2 regions of the Janthinobacterium sp. PSPC1-1 genome follow, and region 1 is predicted to be linked to the other one. Evidence: riboswitches for the same ligand, from Rfam matches in the RefSeq annotation. Region 1 holds a riboswitch; the other holds the start of a gene.
The links. Region 1 has a riboswitch for FMN ahead of ACP7EG_RS06725 (6,7-dimethyl-8-ribityllumazine synthase). Riboswitches for the same ligand answer to the same signal wherever they lie in the genome.

Region 1 (8,941 bases):
GAACAGCTACAAGGACTTGATCACGGCGCCGAATATCTGGTCCGGCTTCAACCTGCTGCGCGGCGGGCAGACGCAGGGCATCGTCGGCAGCTACCAGCAGGTGGCCGAACGCCTCGACGAACTGGTGCAACTGGGCGCCGACGCTTTCATCCTGGCCAGCACGCCGCACCTGGAAGAAGCGTACCGGGTGGGCGAGGAGGTGCTGCCGCTGGTGCGTGGCCATGGTGCCGCCTTGCTGCGCGCCGCCTGAGTATCCCCTGTTGCCGCGACAGCAGCGCCACCGCCTGCTGTCGCGCAGGCAGCACGCGGCGGCGCCGCTGCTGCCAAATCAACAGCACTATCATCATGATAGTCTTCCTTTTAAATCAAGCACTTAGCGTATATATTGCTGCACTGCGGTAGCGGGCATGCGCCTTGCAATAACAGTCATCACCATCTCGCGTTTTGACTTTACTCAAGGATAATCACCCATGCGCCGTTCGACTTCCCCCGCCGCCTTTTCTTCCTTTCCCTTTCATCTGACCCCGCTGCGCCGCGCGCTGCGTTCGGCCTTCGCCATCGGCGGCTTGATGCTCGTCCATGGCATGCTCCACGCGGAAACGCCTGGCGCCGATGTCATTGCCGCTGCCGACGCCAACGGCGCCGGCGAGGGCGCCTCCTTGCAATCGGTGACGGTGACGGCGCAAAAGCGCGAAGAATCGGCACAGAAGGTGCCGAGCGCGATCACGGTCCTCGGCGGCAAGGAGCTGCTCGATACGGGCATCGGCCGCTCGGCCAGCGAAATCCTCAATTACGTGCCGAACGCCTCGGCCGGCACGCAGCAGCATGGCCGTCCGCGCTGGTGGATACGCGGCGTGGGCGCGGGCCAGCAGCAAATCGATTTTCCGAATCCCGTCGGCTTTTACCTCGACGATGTCTACATCAGCAATTCCAGCGCCACGGGCTTTCCCCTGTTCGATCTGGACCGGGTGGAAGTGCTGCGCGGCCCGCAAGGCACTTTGTGGGGCAAGAACACGACTGGCGGCGCCATTAATGTGATTTCGCGCAAGCCTTCGTTCAAATCCAGCGGCTACGCCAAGCTCGATTACGGCAGCTATGACACCACCGTGGCCGAAGGGGCCATCGGTGGCGCCCTGGTCGACGAGGTGCTGGCGGGGCGCTTGTCCTTCCACACGGAGCAGCAGGACAAGGGCCGCTTTTACAATCAGTTTACGGGCGAGCGCGATGGAAAACTCAAGGATAGCGCCATCCGCGGCCAGCTCAAGGCCCTGATCGGGCGCGACCTGACGGCGAACCTGAACCTGCATTATCGCGATTACACGACCAAGGGCGCCACCACCACGGTGGCCAGCTATGGCGCGAATGGCGTGTACCGCAACGGCTACGTCCCCAGCACCAATCCCGATGATGTCAGCACGAATGCGCCGGCCGACAGCGACGTGAAACAGGGCGGCGCGCAGCTGAACCTCGAATATGCGCTGGGCGAGCTGACCCTGACGTCGATCACCGGCTATGAAAACTTCCGCAACGAAGCGACGGGCGACAGCGACAACACACCGCTGGAAGTGGGGCGCAGCCGCTCGAAGGCCAGCAGCAGGCAAGTGTCGCAGGAGCTGCGCTTGACGTCGCCGCAAAACGGCGCCGTGAGCTGGGTGGCGGGCCTGTTCTACTTCAATGAAAAGATCGATTCCGATTCGGCCGGCGCGCGCCTGCCCAACGGCAGTGTGCCGGCGCTGGCGGGCAGCACGCAGCCTGTCGGCTACAACCGCACCATCTACCAGCACAAGGCGCGCAGCGCGGCCATCTTCGGCAGCACGACCGTCAACTTCAGCGAGCAGTTGCTGTCCACATTCGGCCTGCGCTGGACGACGGAAACCAAGGACCTCGACTTGCAGCGCGTGCAGGCCGCATCGAATTCGGTGACGTTTGGTGATGCGGCCAACTGGTGGAACACGGTCCGGGGCGGCAATTACACGGCCGCTTCGGTCGTCAACAACAATTTCACCTCGAATCCGTCCACCACGTGGAATGCACTGACCTATGACGTCACGCCCGAATACCGCTTCAGCAGCACCCTGCGCGGCTATCTGAAATACGCACACGGCATCAAGTCCGGCGGCTACAACACGAGTGCCACGGACGTGCGGGCCCTGAACACGGTCAAGCCGGAAACCCTGAACTCGTTCGAGGCGGGAATCAAGTCCGAATGGCTGGACGGGCGCCTCAATTTCAACGCCAACGTCTTCCACTACGATTACAAGAACGTGCAGGTGAATATCACGGGCGTGTACAACGGCGACCCCACGCAAAGCGTCAATTACCTGCAGAACGTGCGCAAGGCCCACGTGAATGGCGCGGAATTCGAGATCGAGGCGCAGCCGACGGACAACCTGCACATCAATGCCAATCTGGGCCTGCTGCGCACGGAATTCGACGATTTCGCCATCCAGAACAATGGCGGCGACCGTTCCGGCAATGAATTCGTGCGCTCGCCCCACGTGACGGCCTTGCTGGCGGCCGATTACCGCTACCCGCTGGGCAATGGCGCGCAGCTGGTCTTCAGCGGCGATGTGCGCTACACGTCGAAGCAGTACTACTATGTCGACCCGCAAAATGCCGCGCGCGGCTTGCTGAACCAGGGCGGCTTCGCGCTGGCCAATGCGCGCCTGTCGTATGTGCTCCCGGGCGGCAAGCAGCGGATCACGGCGTATGCGAACAACCTGGCCGACAAGGTTTACCGCAACCACACGCTCACCAGCTTCGTGCCGGGTGCCGTGAATGGCGACACGGTGATCATTGGCCAGGGCCGCACGGTGGGCGCCTCGTACACGGTGCAGTTCTGACCCTGCAGGGCAGGGGCAGGGGCGATATGCTATAGTCGCCGGGCGTGGCTGCCGCACCCGGTGCGCTGGCCACGCAACGTTCTCAGGGCGGGGTGCGATTCCCCACCGGCGGTAATGGCATGCGTGCCTAGCCCGCGAGCGCTTGCTGGCATGGTCTTTGGACCATGCCGGCAAGGTCAGCAGACCTGGTGTGATTCCGGGGCCGACGGTATAGTCCGGATAAAGAGAGAGCGGGATGGAATCATTGTGTTGGTGCCGGCATACGCCCGGCGCATGGACGGCCTGCGTTTGCCGTCGGTGCGCGGGTGCACGTGCCTGCATGCGCAGTTGGGCGTGGCTTTCATGCGCCCGTCATATCCCCTTCGATCCAATGCCCTGTTTTTTGTCATTCTTGAAAACAGGAGTCTTTTATATGTCACAAGCGTCACACGCAATACCAGCCAAACGCATCGCCTTCATCCAGGCGGGCTGGCACCGCGACATCGTCGCGCAATGCCGATTGTCCTTCATCGCCGAAATGGCGACCCTGGGTTTCACGCAGGACGATATCGATGTCATCGACGTCGCCGGCGCCTTTGAAATTCCCCTGCATGCGCAAGTGCTGGCCAGGAGCGGCCAATACGCGGCGATTGCCGCTTCCGCCCTGGTGGTGGACGGCGGCATCTACCGGCATGACTTCGTGGCCGATGCCGTCATTTCCGGCATGATGCAGGTGCAACTGGCGACGGGCGTGCCCGTGCTGTCGGCCGTGCTGACCCCGCACCACTTCCATGCGGGCCACGAGCACCAGGAATTCTACTTCCAGCATTTCAAGGTCAAGGGCGTCGAACTGGCCACTGCCTGCGCGGCCACCATCCGCTCGCTGCAGCGGCTGGCGCAACCGGCCGCCGCCCCGCACGAGGCCTTGGCTGCCTAGGGCTCAGTTTGCCTTGATGCCGTAGTACCCGGGGCCAGCACATGTTGCCATGTGCTGGCCCCGTTTCTTTATGCGGCTTGCCGCAGCAGCGCTTCCAGTCGCCGCTGCGCTTCCTCCAGCGGCCGGCAGTCGATCCAGGCGTCGATATCCACGTCGCGGTCCAGGAAGCCGTGCTGCAGCTGGAAGTCCTTCTGCTGGCGGAATAGCGCCACCTTCTCGTCGGACAGGTCGGGCGCCAGGGTCAAATGAAAACCGTCGCGGTAGGCTTCGGCCACAGCGTCGGCGCCGGCCCGCGTTTCGCCCTGCAGGATGGCCAGCACGTCGGCCTGGTGGCTGCGCGCCCAGTGGGCGGCGCGCAGCGTTTGCGTCAAAAAGCGCACGACCAGCTCGAAATGCTGTTCCAGCATCGTTTCATGCACGGTGATCGGGCGTGGCGTGCCGTTATTCACGCGGAAGCGCCGGTCGGGCAGGGCGTCGATGTCTATGCCCACTTCCAGCCCGGCCGCGCGGGCCGCTTCGGCCGCCGCCGCGCCTTTCACGTAGACGGCATCGACTTCGCCGCGCAAGAGCGGCGCGATGCCTTGCCACAGGCCCGCGCCCAGATTTGCCTGCGTTGGCGCCTCGCCACCCACTTCCACCAGTCGCACATCGTCCAGCGTCAAGCCGGCCGACGCCAGCACGCCCTTGTAGCCGGCCAGGCTCATGCCGCGCGCGATGCTGCGCCCGCGCCGGTTCTCGCGCAAGTCTTCCGCGCGAAAGGCGGGTAAAGCCAGGCGCTTGCCCTGCAGCTGCGCGGGCGTCGTGATACCGGAACCGGGGCGCACGAGGATGGCTTGCCATTCGTCGATCCAGGTCAGGCCGATCAGGCGCGTGGGCGCCCCTTGCGCGCGCGCGGGCAGGGCCAGCAGGTTGCCGCCTTCGCGCACGAGCGTGGACAGGCCGTGGTCGTAATGGTGGCGCGCCAGTTCGCCACCTACTTCCTGCAGGGTTTTCAGGGCGATGCCGTCGCGGGCGAATTCCTCGTCCAGCCAGCCAAGCTTGTAGGCCAGGCCCGTGGCCGTGGGCACGGGGCAGCGCGTGAACCAGACGGTATCGACTTCAGGGGATGGTGCGGTAGTCATGGGATTCCTTCGTGGTGGGTGGAGCCTTGAGCCGTGCAGGAAACGTGCCCGCGCCGCTTGCTGGCTTGGCGACAGCGCCTGCGTCCAGCGCTGCTGCCACGCCAGCAGCCGCTGTTGCGCAGGCAGCAGCCTTCCACCATTTCTGCGGCCCTGGCGCTGGCACGCGTCTTGCGAAAGTAGAGGCATGACTGATTCGTACCTCAACCTCAAAGAATGGAGCATGACATGACGGACGTGGCACAAGCGCAAGCACAACTAGTACAGGTGCAGGAGTTGACGGCGGCCGAACTGGCCTTCGTGGAACAGGTGCGGCGCGATGCGCAGACGGCCTTCGACGGCTTGCGCGAGACAGGCAGCCTGACGGCCAACGGCACGGTGGGCTTTGTCGAGCGCACCCCTGGCGGTGACAAGGTGGTGGTCGTCAACGACCCGGGCCCGTTCCGCCGCGGCCAGCCCCTGAAGGCGGCCGTGCTGGCGCTCGATGGCACGGTGATTGTGGGCGACGCCAACAACGGTGGCGCGCGTTACTTGAAACTGTTCCGCGAGCGGCCCGAGGTCACGTCGATCTCGCACGTGCACTCGCCGTCCCTGGGCGCGTGGGCGCAGACGCACCGCACCCTGCCGATCCGCTACGTGCCCGTGCAGCGCTTCCAGCTGATCCGCGAAATTCCCATCTATATCGACCGCCGCCAGCCGGAAGTCGATTTCATCCTCGGTGAAATCGCCCGCAACACGCACGCGACGGCCATCCTGGAAGCGAATGGCGGCGCCACCGTGTGGGGCAAGCAGGGCTTGCTGAAGCTGGCCGAGTTCATCCTGCTGCTGGAAGAGGGCGCCAAGATCCAGATCGCGGCCGAAGCCATTGGCGGCTCGCGCGACTTCGGTCCCGGCGTGTTGCTGCAGCAATGGAAGATGAGCAAGCTGATCGACACGGCGCGCGCGCTCTCCCTGCTGCCCGCCACCGATCTGGTGTAACCCTTTCAAGAACAGGCCCGAGATGTCATTGAAATTCTTACGTTTGACCTGGCGCAAGGTATTCGCCGCCGTCGTGGCGGCCAGCTTGCTGGCGCCAGCCATCGCGCTGGCGGCAGAAGCGCTGCCGGCCGCCGTGCGCATCGCCGTCGTGGCCCGCACGGCGCCGTCCGGCAAGACCGTGTTTGCCGGTTCGGCCGCCCAGGTGGCCGCGCAGGGCTGGCTGGCCGCCGAACTGGGCAAGCTGGGCGTGAAGCTGGAATGGGTGCCCGTCACCACCAATTCCGTGGCAACGCAGGTCAACGAGGCGTTTGCCAATCACTCGATCGACCTGGCCCAGTATGGCGACTTGCCATCGATAATCGCCAATGCCTCCGGCTTGCAGACGCGGCTGATACTGCCCGGCGGCAGCGCCAACAACACCTATCTGGTGGTGCCGAACGGTTCCACGGCCCGTTCGATCAAGGATTTGAAGGGCAAGAAGATCGCCTTGCACCGTGGGCGGCCGTGGGAATACCCATTCGCCCGCCTGCTGGAAGCAAATGGCATGACCTTGCGCGACGTCAAGATCCTCAACCTCAATCCACAGGCAGGCGCGGCGGCCGTGGCGACGGGTGGCGCGGACGCCTTCTTCACCCTCAGCGACGCCTTCTTGCTGGAAGATAAAAAAGTGGGCAAGATCATCTGGTCCAGCAAGGCGCCGCCGCAGGACTGGAAGATGCGCGCCGAACTGTGGGCCGACAGCGGCTTCCTGCAACGCTATCCGCAGCTGGCCCAGCTGGTGGTGACGGCCTATGTGCGCGAACACCACCGTGCCGCCGGCGCGGGTGGCGAAGATGACTATGTGCGCACCGAGGCGGCCGCGGGCCAGGTGGAAAGCGTCGTGCGGCGCGAACTGGCGGGCGACCATACGCCGTGGCAGGCACGCTGGTCGCCGTTGTTTACGGCCAGCTTGCGCCAGCATTACGTGGGCGAGGCGGCGTATGCGAAGAGCGCGGGCCTGATCGCGCGGCCCCTGCAAGTCGATAGCCTGTTCGCGCCCCAGTTCGTCAACCAGGCGCTGGCGCAGCTGAAGCTGCAAACCTACTGGACGCCATGACTTCCATCGTCAACGCCATCGCCTTGCCGCGCGTCCATGCTGCAGCACGTGCAGCCTCTGTCCCCTTGCTGCAACGCTTTGTGCGCTCGTCCTGGTCCGTGTGGGCGTCGCCGCTCGCCTTGCTGCTGCTGTGGACGGCGGCCACCACCTTCGAGTGGATGCCGGCGCACATCTTGATGTCGCCATGGCAAGTGCTGCTGACGGCCCGCGACCTGGCCGAGAGCGGCGAACTGGGCCAGCATCTGGGCATCAGCCTGTTCCGCCTGCTGGCCGGTTTCGGCCTGGGCGCCAGCGCGGGCCTGGCCTTCGGCGTCGTGCTGGGCCTGTCGCCTGGCTTGCGCAGCTACGTCGACCCCACCTTCAATGTCTTGCGCCAGCTGCCCACCGTGGCCCTGATCCCTTTGTTTATCTTGCTGTTCGGCATAGGCGAGAGCTTCAAGGTGTTTATCGTGGCCAAGGCCAGTTTCTTCATCGTGGCGCTGGCCGTGCATGACGCCATCCGCAACCTGTCGCAGCGCTACTTTGAGGTGGCGCACGTGTATTGCTTTTCGCGCTGGCAGCGCATCCGCCTGATCGTCTTGCCGGCCATCGTGCCGGCCGCGCTGACGGGCATGCGCATCGCCCTGTCGCGCTCGTGGATGGTGCTGGTGGGCGCGGAATTGCTGGCCGCCGACAGCGGCCTGGGGCAGATGATGGAAATGGGCCGGCAAATGTTCCGCCTCGACGTGGTGATGGTGGGCGTGGTGCTGACAGGCGTGATCGGCTTCGGCCTGGACCGGGCCTGCCACGCGCTGGAATCGCGGTTGATGCGCTGGAAGCGTAACGGGGAGTCCATATGAAACAACGTTTGATCCAGATCATCAAGGGCGCGCTGTTGCCGCTGGCCTTGCTGGGCGCCTGGCAATGGGCCTCCGGCCAGGGTGCGGCGGCCGCCTACATCTTTGTCTCGCTGGGAGATTTGGCGCACAGCCTGCGCGACCTGCTCGTCACGGGCGAACTGTGGGTGCATTTGCGCGCCAGCCTGGGCCGCACTCTGGCCGGCTTGCTGCTGGGCGGCAGCGCCGGCATCGTCACGGGTGCGCTGATGGCGCAGTCGCCGCTGGCTGACCGATTGATTGGCACGCTGTTCCACAGCATCCGGCAAGTACCGTTGCTGGGCCTGATCCCTTTGCTGGGCCTGTGGGTGGGCAATGGCGATGGCGCCAAGCTGCTGGTGATCGCCATCGCCGCCTTTTATCCTACCGTGCTCAACACGCAGGCGGGCATGCGCCAGGTGGAGGGAAGATTGCGCGAAGTGGGGCAGGTGCTGACCCTGACGCGCTGGCAAACCTTGCGCCAGATTTTGCTGCCGGGCGCCATGCCGGCCATCGTCACGGGTGTCACGCATGCGCTGGCGTTTGCCTGGCTGGCTTGCCTGGGCGGCGAACTGCTGTTTGCAGCTGGGCCCGGCATGGGTTCATTGTTGCTGAACGGTGAAGTGTCGGGCCGCATGGATGTCGTCTTGCTGGCCGTGCTGGTGATCGCGCTGCTGGCGCAGGCGATGAACGTGGCGTTTGCGCGGCTGGCGCGTTTGCTGGTGAAGGGGCGCAGCAGTGAGTGACTCGATGCCTTTACAAGCGGATGCGGCCGTCAGCGCCCGCGACGGCGAACTGCGCGCCTTCTTGCTGCGCTTCATCGGTTTGACCTTGCTGTCGGGCGTGACCATCGGCATGAACAAGGTGCTGGCCACCTTGCTGGGTTTACATTTGCACGTGAGCAATTTCCAACTGGCCGCGATCAGCAGCGCGGAAACCCTGGCCATGGCGCTGGGCACCATACCGGCCGGCTACATTCTTTCGCGTGGCAACCCGAAGCATCTGTATGCGGGCGTCAGCCTGAGCCTGGCGCTGGCCTTTTGCGTGCTGCCGTGGCTGCCCGGCTGGCAATGGGTGGCCCTGCTGATGTTTCTCGTCGGCCTGTGCATCTCGCTGCGCATCGTGGCCATGAGCAC
Region 2 (8,941 bases), 740 kb from region 1:
CGTGGCGCACGGGCGGCGGGGCGGGCAGCACGGCATCTGGCGTGAGACCGGCGGGCGCCGTGACGTCGACCTGGTCGGGATTGGGGGGCTGGCTCTGGCTCATGGATTCTGGCTCTCGTATGGGTGGTTCGGGGATCGCTGGCGGCGGCGGGGCATCAGTAGTAATTGCCCATCAGCGAAGCCACTTCGATCAGCAGGATGACGGAAAACAGGCGCAGCATTTCGGACAGGCCGTGCGCGGCCCACAGGCGGTTGCGCCGGCTGTGCGGCTCTTCCGGATAGTAGGAAGAGGCCAGCGGGATCAGGGCCACGGCAAAGCTGAAGAAGATGACTTTGAGCATCAGGATCAGGGCCACGGCCGGATTGAAGATTTGCCCCACCACCCGCGTGTAGCCTTGCAGCGCCCACGGGGTGAAACCGTAGATGGTGACATACGCGAGGATCAGCGAAGTGACGCAGCTGACGATGGCCAGCATCCACACGGCGAAGATGCCCGACATGACGCGCGGAAAGTATTCACGGCGCAGCAGGTCGACGCCCTGGCGCTGCATGGTGTCGAGCATGCCGGAAGAGCGCATTTGCGCGAACGCAATGCCGTCGGGCAGGGTCAGGCGCAGGGCCACGAACAGGGCGGCCGTCAGCGGTATCAGTTCCAGCACCAGCACGCGCACCACCATTTCCAGCGCATAGCGCGACAGGCCGTAGCTTTGCGCGCTGACGACGACGATGCGGATCAGCACCAGGCTGACCAGCGCGCAGGCCACGCTGAACCACACGAGATTGGGCGCCGTGTTCGTCACCAGGCGGTGCGCGAGGATGGGGCGGTTGTCGCGGTTATAGCTCGATGGCGACAGGGCCAGCGAAAACACGAGGGTGGCGAAATGCAGCATGCGCCACCAGCTAACCAGCCAGGCCATGGTGGCCCGGTGCAGGCGGCGCAGGCTGATGATGAGGGAGACGGATAGGGTCATCATGGCATCTTAACATTGGATGCGTTCGATACAAGCGATTCCCTGGCCGTGCAGCCGTGCGCGGGCTAGCCTATTGCCCGGCCACGCTGGCAATGATGGCGTCGGCCGCCGCGCGCACGCGTGCCGAACGGTTCAGGTCGGCATGCATGACCAGCCACACGTCGTAGCTTTCCGCCCGCTCGGGCCAGATGCGCACCAGTTGCGGGTCGATATCGCCCAGGTGGGTGGCCAGCTCGGCCACGCCCAGGCCTGCGCGCGTGGCTTCCTGCAGCATCGCCGCCGAGTTCACTTCCATGGCGACCCTGGCGTTGGCGACGGGTTCTCCCGCGATTTTTTCCCCATGACGGGGCGTCACGGACTGGTGGTAGATGACGATATCGTGGCCGGCCAGCGCTGTGCCGCGCACGGGTTCGCCCCGTTCGGCCAGATAGCTTTTCGACGCATACAGGCCCAGGCTGCGCTTGACCAGGTGGCGCGAGATCAGGTCCGGGTCGGTGGGGCGCACGCCGCGCACGGCCAGGTCCGCTTCGCGCCGCGTCAGGCTGGCCAGCGCGGGCGCCACGTTGAGCACGATGCGGATGTCCGGGTGGGCCGCGTGCAGCTGCTGCATGGCGCGGATGACGAAATGGCTGGCCATGGTGTCGGTGGTGGCCACGCGCACCAGGCCGCTTAAACGGTTGTCGACGCCCTGCATCTCGCGTTGCAGTTTGTCGGCCGCCCGCTCCATGGCTTCGGCCGCCGTCAGCGCCAGTTCGCCGGCCGGCGTGGGCACGTAGCCCGACGGCGTGCGCAGGAACAGGGTGGCGCCCAGCGAGCTTTCCAGTGCTGCCAGGCGGCGCCCGCAGGTGGCCTGGTCGATGCGCAACAGGGCCGCGGCACCGCGCAGGGTGCCGGCGCGGCCGATGGCCAGAAAGATGCGCGCGTTATCCCAATCCATGAGCCCAGTCCTTGTCCTTGTTTGCTGATGCATTTTTGCATCAATGCGCCGATTTTATGCCTGTTTACTGCATTATTCAACGCTCGCATAATGGCTGCCCGCTGTCCCTGCAAGGAAATATCATGTCTGTCCCTACACCACACCGCGCCAGCGGCTTGATCCTGCTGACCCTGGCCTTCGGCTTCGTCATGGCCATGCTCGACGTCACGGCCGTCAACGTGGCGCTGTCCGATATCGCCCTGGACTTGAGCATCCCGCTGACGGGCCTGGTGTGGGTGGTCGACGGCTACACCTTGACGTTTGCCGCGCTGCTGCTGGCCGGCGGCGCGCTGGCCGACCGCTACGGGCCGAAAGCCGTGTACCAGGGCGGCCTCGGCATCTTTATCCTCGGCTCGGTGTTGTGCGGCGCCGCGCCCGACGGGCATTTTTTGACGGCGGCGCGCTTGCTGCAGGGCGCGGGTGCGGCCTTGTTCATGCCCAGTTCGCTTAGCCTGCTGACGCACAGCTTTGAAGACGAGCGCGAACGTACGCGCATGCTGGGCGCCTGGTCGGCGCTGGTGGGTGTGGCTGGCGCGTCCGGCCCCCTGATCGGCGGCATCCTCGTGCACCAGTTCGGCTGGCGCAGCGTCTTCTGGGTCAACGTGCCGCTGGGCGTGCTGGCCATCGTCATGGCGCAGCTGTTGCTGGCCGCGCCGGCGCGCCAGCCGCGCGATTTATCTCTGTTCAGCCATGCGCTGGGCGTGGCGGCGCTGGCGGGCCTCAGTTTCGTGCTGATTGAAGGGCCCGTGCTGGGCTGGCTGTCGCCCGGCGTGCTGGCGGCGGGGGCCTTGACCTTGCTGTCGGCCTGGCAGTTGCTGCGGCGCGAGCGCAGCGGCAGCCATCCGCTGTTGCCGCGTGAACTGTTTCACAGCAGCAGCTTTGGCGCGGCCAATGGCGTTGGTTTTTTGATCAATTTCTGCGTCTTCGGCCAGCTGTTTTTATTGAGCCTGTTCCTGCAGCAGTCGGGCGGCGCCGATGCCTTGCAGTCGGGCTTGCGATTGCTGCCGATGATGGCGGCCTATACGGTGGGGAACTTCATGGCAGGCGGTATCGCGGCGCGTCATGGCACGCGCTTGCCCATGCTGGCCGGCTTGCTGGTGGGGGCCGTGATGGCCTTGCTGCTGATGGGCTTGCGTCCGGGCACGCCATATGGCTGGCTGGCGCTGGGCACGGCTGTGATGAACGTGGCCATCGGCATTGCCATTCCCGCCATGACGGCCACCGTGATGCGGGTGGCCGGCAAGCAGCATGCGAACAGCGCGGCGGCGGCCCTGAATGCGAACCGGCAGATTGGCGCGCTGGTGGGGGTGGCCCTGATCGGCAGCATCCTGCACATGCTGCCGGACTGGTCGCTGCGCTTGCCGCTGGCCTACGCGACGATTGCCGTCGCGTATGGCCTGGCGGCGGGCCTCGTGTATCGGCACGTGCATGTGCCGAAGGCCGTGGCCACCGCCTGAAGCAGGCTTACTGTCCGCGCGTGCTGCGCCACTCCACCAGTTCTTCGATGGTCAGGATCGGCATGCCATGCAGCTCGGCGAAGCGTTCGATATCGTCGCCGCGCATCATGCTGCCGTCCGGGTTCATCAGTTCGCACAGCACGGCGGCCGGGTTCAGGCCCGCCATGCGCGACAGGTCGACCGAGCCTTCCGTGTGGCCACGGCGCTCGAGCACGCCACCGGGTGCGGCGCGCAGGGGGAACACGTGGCCGGGGCGCACCAGATCGGCCGGCTTGGCGTTCGGCGCGATGGCGGCGCGGATGGTGGTCACGCGGTCAGCGGCCGACACGCCCGTCGTGACGCCGTCGCGCGCCTCGATGGATACCGTAAACGGCGTGCCGTAGCGGCTGCCGTTGTCGGGCGACATGGGCGGCAATTCCAGCGCGCTGACGACGTCCGTGGGCAGGCACAGGCAGACGATGCCGCTGCATTCGCGGATCAAGAGGGCCATGGTTTCGTTGGTGAGTTTCTCGGCAGACAGGATCAGGTCGGCTTCGTTTTCACGGTCGAAATCATCGAGCAGGATGACGGGAATGCCGGCGCGCATGGCGGCCAGGGCGGACTGGATGCGACCTTCCAGGTCGTTGGAAAGCAGGGTATAGCTGTTGACTAACATGGTGAAACGCTCCTCGCATAGGCGAAAAACGCTGCAGGGCAAGCGAATAGACGCAGCCGGCCGCATCGACAGGTCGATGGGACATCGCGTTTACTGCACATCTTCTTTCATCCGGACTATACCGTCGGCCCCGGAATCACACCGGATCTGCTGACCTCATCAGGCGAAACCTGACAAGCGCTCGCGGGCTTGACCGTTGCCGGTCTTACCGCCGGTGGGGAATCGCACCCCGCCCCGAAGACGTATTGTTGTGCCGGTCCACATGACCGGCGGCAATACTCTAGCACAATTGAAAAAATGTGGCAGGGCAGTGTTGAGTTTGTCATTCGGCAAAGTTGCCAGGGCACAGCAGTTTTCCTAAGCTGTTTTTAATGGCGGAAAGACGATTTCAGTGTAAGGTATGTCTACTGAATCTTACCGTTGAGAATACATGAAGCTGAGTAAATTACGCCTGATCTCGGGCGCCGTCTTGCTGGCATGCGCCTGCATGGCCCAGGCGGAAATCCGTTTGACCGATCCCCTGCCGCTGGCACCAGAAGTGACCGTCGGAAAATTGCCGAATGGCTTGACCTACTACATCAAGAAAAATGCCCGTCCCGCGCAGAAAGTGGAATTGCGCCTGGTGGTGAAAGCCGGCTCCATCCTGGAAGATGACGACCAGCAAGGCCTGGCGCATTTCACGGAACACATGGCCTTCAATGGCTCCACGCATTTCAAGCGCAATGAGCTCATTTCCTATTTGCAATCGATCGGCGTGAAGTTCGGCGCCGACCTGAACGCCTACACGAGTTTCGATGAAACCGTCTACGTGCTGCCGATTCCGACGAACAAGAAGGACAACCTGGAAAAGGGTTTTCTCGTGCTGGAAGACTGGGCGCATGGCTTGAAATTCAATCCGGCCGACATCAACAGCGAGCGCGGCATCGTGCTGGAAGAGGCGCGCCTGGGCAAGGGCGCCAGCGACCGCATGAACAAGGTGCTGTATCCGAAGCTGCTGAACGGTTCGCGCTATGCGCAGCGCATGCCGATCGGCAAGGAATCCGTCTTGAAAACGTTCAAGCCGGAAGCCATCAAGCGTTTCTACAAGGATTGGTACCGCCCCGACCTGATGGCCGTGATGGTGGTCGGTGACGTGGAGCCGAAACAGGCTGAAAAGCTGATCCAGCAGCATTTCAGCAAGCTGAAAAATCCCGCGAAACCGCGTCCGCGCCTGTATGCGGAAGTGCCGCAGCGCTCGCAAACGGAAGCGCTGGTGATCACGGACAAGGAAGCGCCGGACGACACTGTCTTCATCCGCTACCCGATCCGCGCCGCGCAGGAGCCCGTCACCATTGCCGACTACCGCCGCCAGATGATCGAAAACCTGTATGGCCAGATGCTCAGCGCGCGCATGCAGGAATTGACGCAGCAAGCGAACCCGCCCTTCATCCAGGGCGGCAGCAGCATGGGCAAGCTGGTGCGCGGCTATGAATCGTTCAGCGCATATGCCTTGCTGGGCAAGGGCGGCGTGCAGCCGGCCGTCGACGCGCTGGTGCAAGAAGATGAGCGGGCGCGCCGCTTCGGTTTCAGCCAGGATGAGCTGGACCGCGCGCGCAAGAACATGCTGCGCAATTACGAGCGCGCGTACAGCGAGCGCGACAAGTCCGATTCGTCCGGCTTCGTGGCCGAGTATTCGCGCAACTTCCTGGAGCAGGAAGCCATCCCCGGCATCGCCAATGAATTGCTGTATGCGCAGGAACTCTTGCCGCAGGTGACCTTGCAGGAAATCAACGAGACGGTCGCCAGGGTGATTCCCGACCAGCAAAAGAAACTGGTGGTCTTCATGGGCGCCGAGCCGAAACCGGGCGCCAGCGTCCCGACGCAGCAGCAATTGCTCGACGCCGTGGCGCAAGCCGAGCGGCAAAAGGTCGAGCCGCGCACGGAAAAAGTGCTGGCCAGCAAGCTGATGGACGGCCCGCCGGCCGGCGGTAGCATCGTCGCTGAAAAGTTGAATAGCGCCATCGGCGTGACGGAACTGACCCTGGGCAATGGCGTGCGCGTGCTGTTGAAACCCACGGATTTCAAGAATGACCAGGTGCTGATGGGTTCGACCCGCTTCGGCGGCCAGTCGCTGTTCGGCGACGCCGACATCTACAACGCCCGCTATGCCAGCGCCGTGGTCGGCAGCATGGGCCTGAAAGACCTGGCGCCGCTGGACTTGCAAAAGGTGTTGGCCGGCAAGACGGTCAACGTGGGCGCCTCGCTGGGCGAACTGAGCGAAGGCTTTGGCGGCTCGGCCAGCAGCGCCGACGTGGAAGCCATGCTGCAACTCGTGTATCTGTATTTCCATGACGTGCGCAAGGATGTGGGCCTGTACCAATCCTTCATCGGCAAGCAGCAGGACCTGGCGAAAAACAGCATGGCGCAGCCGGAAGCCGTGTTTTACGATGCCGTCCAGCACGCCACGTTTGGCGACAACCCGCGCGTCGATGGCGTGCCGCGCGCGGCCGACTTCGACAAGGTGGGCCTGGAGCGCTCGCTGGACATCTTCCGCCAGCGCTTTTCCAGCGCGCGCGACATGACCTTCATCTTCACGGGCAGCTTCGAGCTCGAGAAGATCAAGCCCCTGATCGCCAGCTACCTGGGCACCTTGCCCGTGGCCGAGGTGCCGCACGCCTACCGCGACGTGGGCATGCGTCCGGTGACAGGGATCGTCAAGAAGGATATCTACATGGGCAGCGAGCCCAAAAGCACGATTTCCATCACCTTCAATGGCGACGCGGCATATTCGGACGAGCAAAAGCTGACCCTGCAGGCGCTGGGCGAGGTGTTGAACCTGAAAGTCATCGAAGTGCTGCGCGAAAAGATGAGCATGATCTATGGCGGCGGCTTCGAAACGTCCATGGGCCAGCATCCGTATGGCCATTATTCGGTGGCGCTGAACTTGCCGACGGGGCCGGAAAATGTGGACAAGGTGATCGCCGCCGCCTTTGCCGAAATCAACAAGATGAAGGCCGAGGGGCCGTCCGTGGCCGACCTGGAAAAGGTCAAGCTGAACTGGATCACACGCCAGCAGAAATCCTTGCGGGAAAATAATTACTGGATGAACCAACTGATGGGTTCCGTGACGCAAGGCCGCGATCCCGCGCAGATCCTGCGCTACGCGCAGCGCGTGCGGGCCATCACGCCGCAAGCCGTCAAACTGGCGGCGCAGCGCTACCTGGACCTGCACAATTATGTGCAGGTGGTGCTGTATCCGGAACGTAAGAACGTTGCCTCTAAGTAATCTTCATTGTTGTATTGCAGGGGCGGCAGGGCGGCGAAGCTGTTAAACTGCTGCTGATGGATGTGATCGCAATTTAACAAGCAAGGAAATACGATGGCTAAGAAAGAAGAACTCGATCCGGAAACCCTGGAATTGATCAACTGGTGTATCGAGGTTGAAGGCTTCCTGGTGGCCGGCGGCGCCACCGTGGCACAGGCGCAAGACCACATTGAAGAGCAGGTCGAGTGGTTTACCGACCAGTTCTACGACGGCTTGACGCCGGAAGAGGCGGCCAAGGAAGCGCTGGCGTGATCCGCCAGTAACAAGCGAGTAGCAATAAAGCGGGCGGTGCCTGCCAGGCATCAGCCTGGTAGCGCCGCCCGCTTTGCTTTTCTGAAAAGATTTCCATTGGGAAATTGTTTATAATTCCACGCTTTATTTTCTACCCAGGCTCCCATGACACTCCGTTCGCGCATTCTCCTCCTGTGTTTCAGCACCTTGCTAGGCATCGTCCTTATCGCGTCATTCTCTCTGTATTCCCTGCGCCAGACCATGATGGCCGAAAGGGTCGAGCAATTGACGGTGCTGGTGGAATTGGCCAACGCCTCGGTGGAAAAGGCGTATGCGCTGGAACAGTCGGGCAAGCTCACGCGTGAACAGGCCCAGCAGCAGGCCAAGCTGGCCATCGGCAGCTTCGTCAAGGATGAGATGTATTACTTTGTGCGCGATTTCAGCACCGACTTGCTGTACGTGCATCCGAATGCGTCGCGCATCGGCACGCCGCAAAAGAACATGAAGCAGTCGGGCGACCGCTACCGGGCAGCGCTGGCCACCAGCCGCATCGGCCTGGTGCAGGCGGACGGCACGCGTCCCGGTGTGAAGGACCCGGTGGCGAAGATGTATGCCGTGGTGAAATTTGCGCCATGGGATTGGCTGATCGGCACGGGCACCTACATCGATGACATCAACCACAAGTTCTGGGCCCAGGCTGGCGTGCTGCTGGCCATTGGCGGCGCGCTGATGCTGGTGGTGGGCGCCCTGGCGGCCCTGATGCTGCGCCGTATCCTGGCCCAGCTCGGTGGTGAACCCGACTATGCAGCGGCCATCGTGGCGCAAATTGCCCAGGGCGATCTGACCACGCAGATCGACACGCGCCCCGGCGACACGTCGAGCTTGCTGATGGCGATCAAGGCCATGCGCGACAACCTGGCGCATCTGGTGAGCCAGGTGCGCAACGATGCGGATGCCATTTCCACGGCGTCCGGCGAGATCGCTTCCGGCAACCACGACCTGTCGGCGCGCACGGAGCAGCAGGCGGGCTCGCTGGAAGAAACGGCCTCGACCATGGAAGAAATGACCTCGACGGTGCGCCAGAATGCGGACAATGCGCGCCAGGCCAACCAGCTGGCTATTTCTGCCTCGCAAGTGGCGACCCAGGCGGGCGGCGTGGTGAGCCAGGTGGTCGATACCATGGGCGCCATCAATGCCTCGTCGAAAAAGATCGGTGACATCATTGCCGTCATCGACGGTATCGCCTTCCAGACGAATATTTTGGCCTTGAATGCGGCCGTGGAAGCTGCGCGCGCGGGCGAGCAGGGGCGTGGCTTCGCCGTCGTCGCCAGCGAGGTGCGCAACCTG

Region 2: linked by a shared signal. The riboswitch ahead of ribB (3,4-dihydroxy-2-butanone-4-phosphate synthase) and the one ahead of ACP7EG_RS06725 (6,7-dimethyl-8-ribityllumazine synthase) in region 1 are both predicted to bind FMN.

Annotation. Positions count from the first base shown of each region.
Region 1 covers NZ_JAFCWP010000001.1:1,517,857-1,526,797, forward strand. Annotated here, with positions in the region: gene ACP7EG_RS06715 (LLM class flavin-dependent oxidoreductase) at 1-250, shown strand, start outside; gene ACP7EG_RS06720 (TonB-dependent receptor) at 471-2,843, shown strand; FMN riboswitch at 2,918-3,079, shown strand; gene ACP7EG_RS06725 (6,7-dimethyl-8-ribityllumazine synthase) at 3,256-3,759, shown strand; gene ACP7EG_RS06730 (ABC transporter substrate-binding protein) at 3,828-4,880, opposite strand; gene ACP7EG_RS06735 (class II aldolase/adducin family protein) at 5,106-5,855, shown strand; gene ACP7EG_RS06740 (ABC transporter substrate-binding protein) at 5,878-6,951, shown strand; gene ACP7EG_RS06745 (ABC transporter permease) at 6,948-7,790, shown strand; gene ACP7EG_RS06750 (ABC transporter permease) at 7,787-8,551, shown strand; gene ACP7EG_RS06755 (MFS transporter) at 8,556-8,941, shown strand, end outside.
Region 2 covers NZ_JAFCWP010000001.1:780,365-789,305, forward strand. Annotated here, with positions in the region: gene ACP7EG_RS03530 (MlaD family protein) at 1-103, opposite strand, end outside; gene ACP7EG_RS03535 (MlaE family ABC transporter permease) at 156-974, opposite strand; gene ACP7EG_RS03540 (LysR family transcriptional regulator) at 1,042-1,908, opposite strand; gene ACP7EG_RS03545 (MFS transporter) at 2,031-3,404, shown strand; gene ribB (3,4-dihydroxy-2-butanone-4-phosphate synthase) at 3,412-4,059, opposite strand; FMN riboswitch at 4,155-4,305, opposite strand; gene ACP7EG_RS03555 (M16 family metallopeptidase) at 4,490-7,324, shown strand; gene ACP7EG_RS03560 (hypothetical protein) at 7,418-7,615, shown strand; gene ACP7EG_RS03565 (methyl-accepting chemotaxis protein) at 7,760-8,941, shown strand, end outside.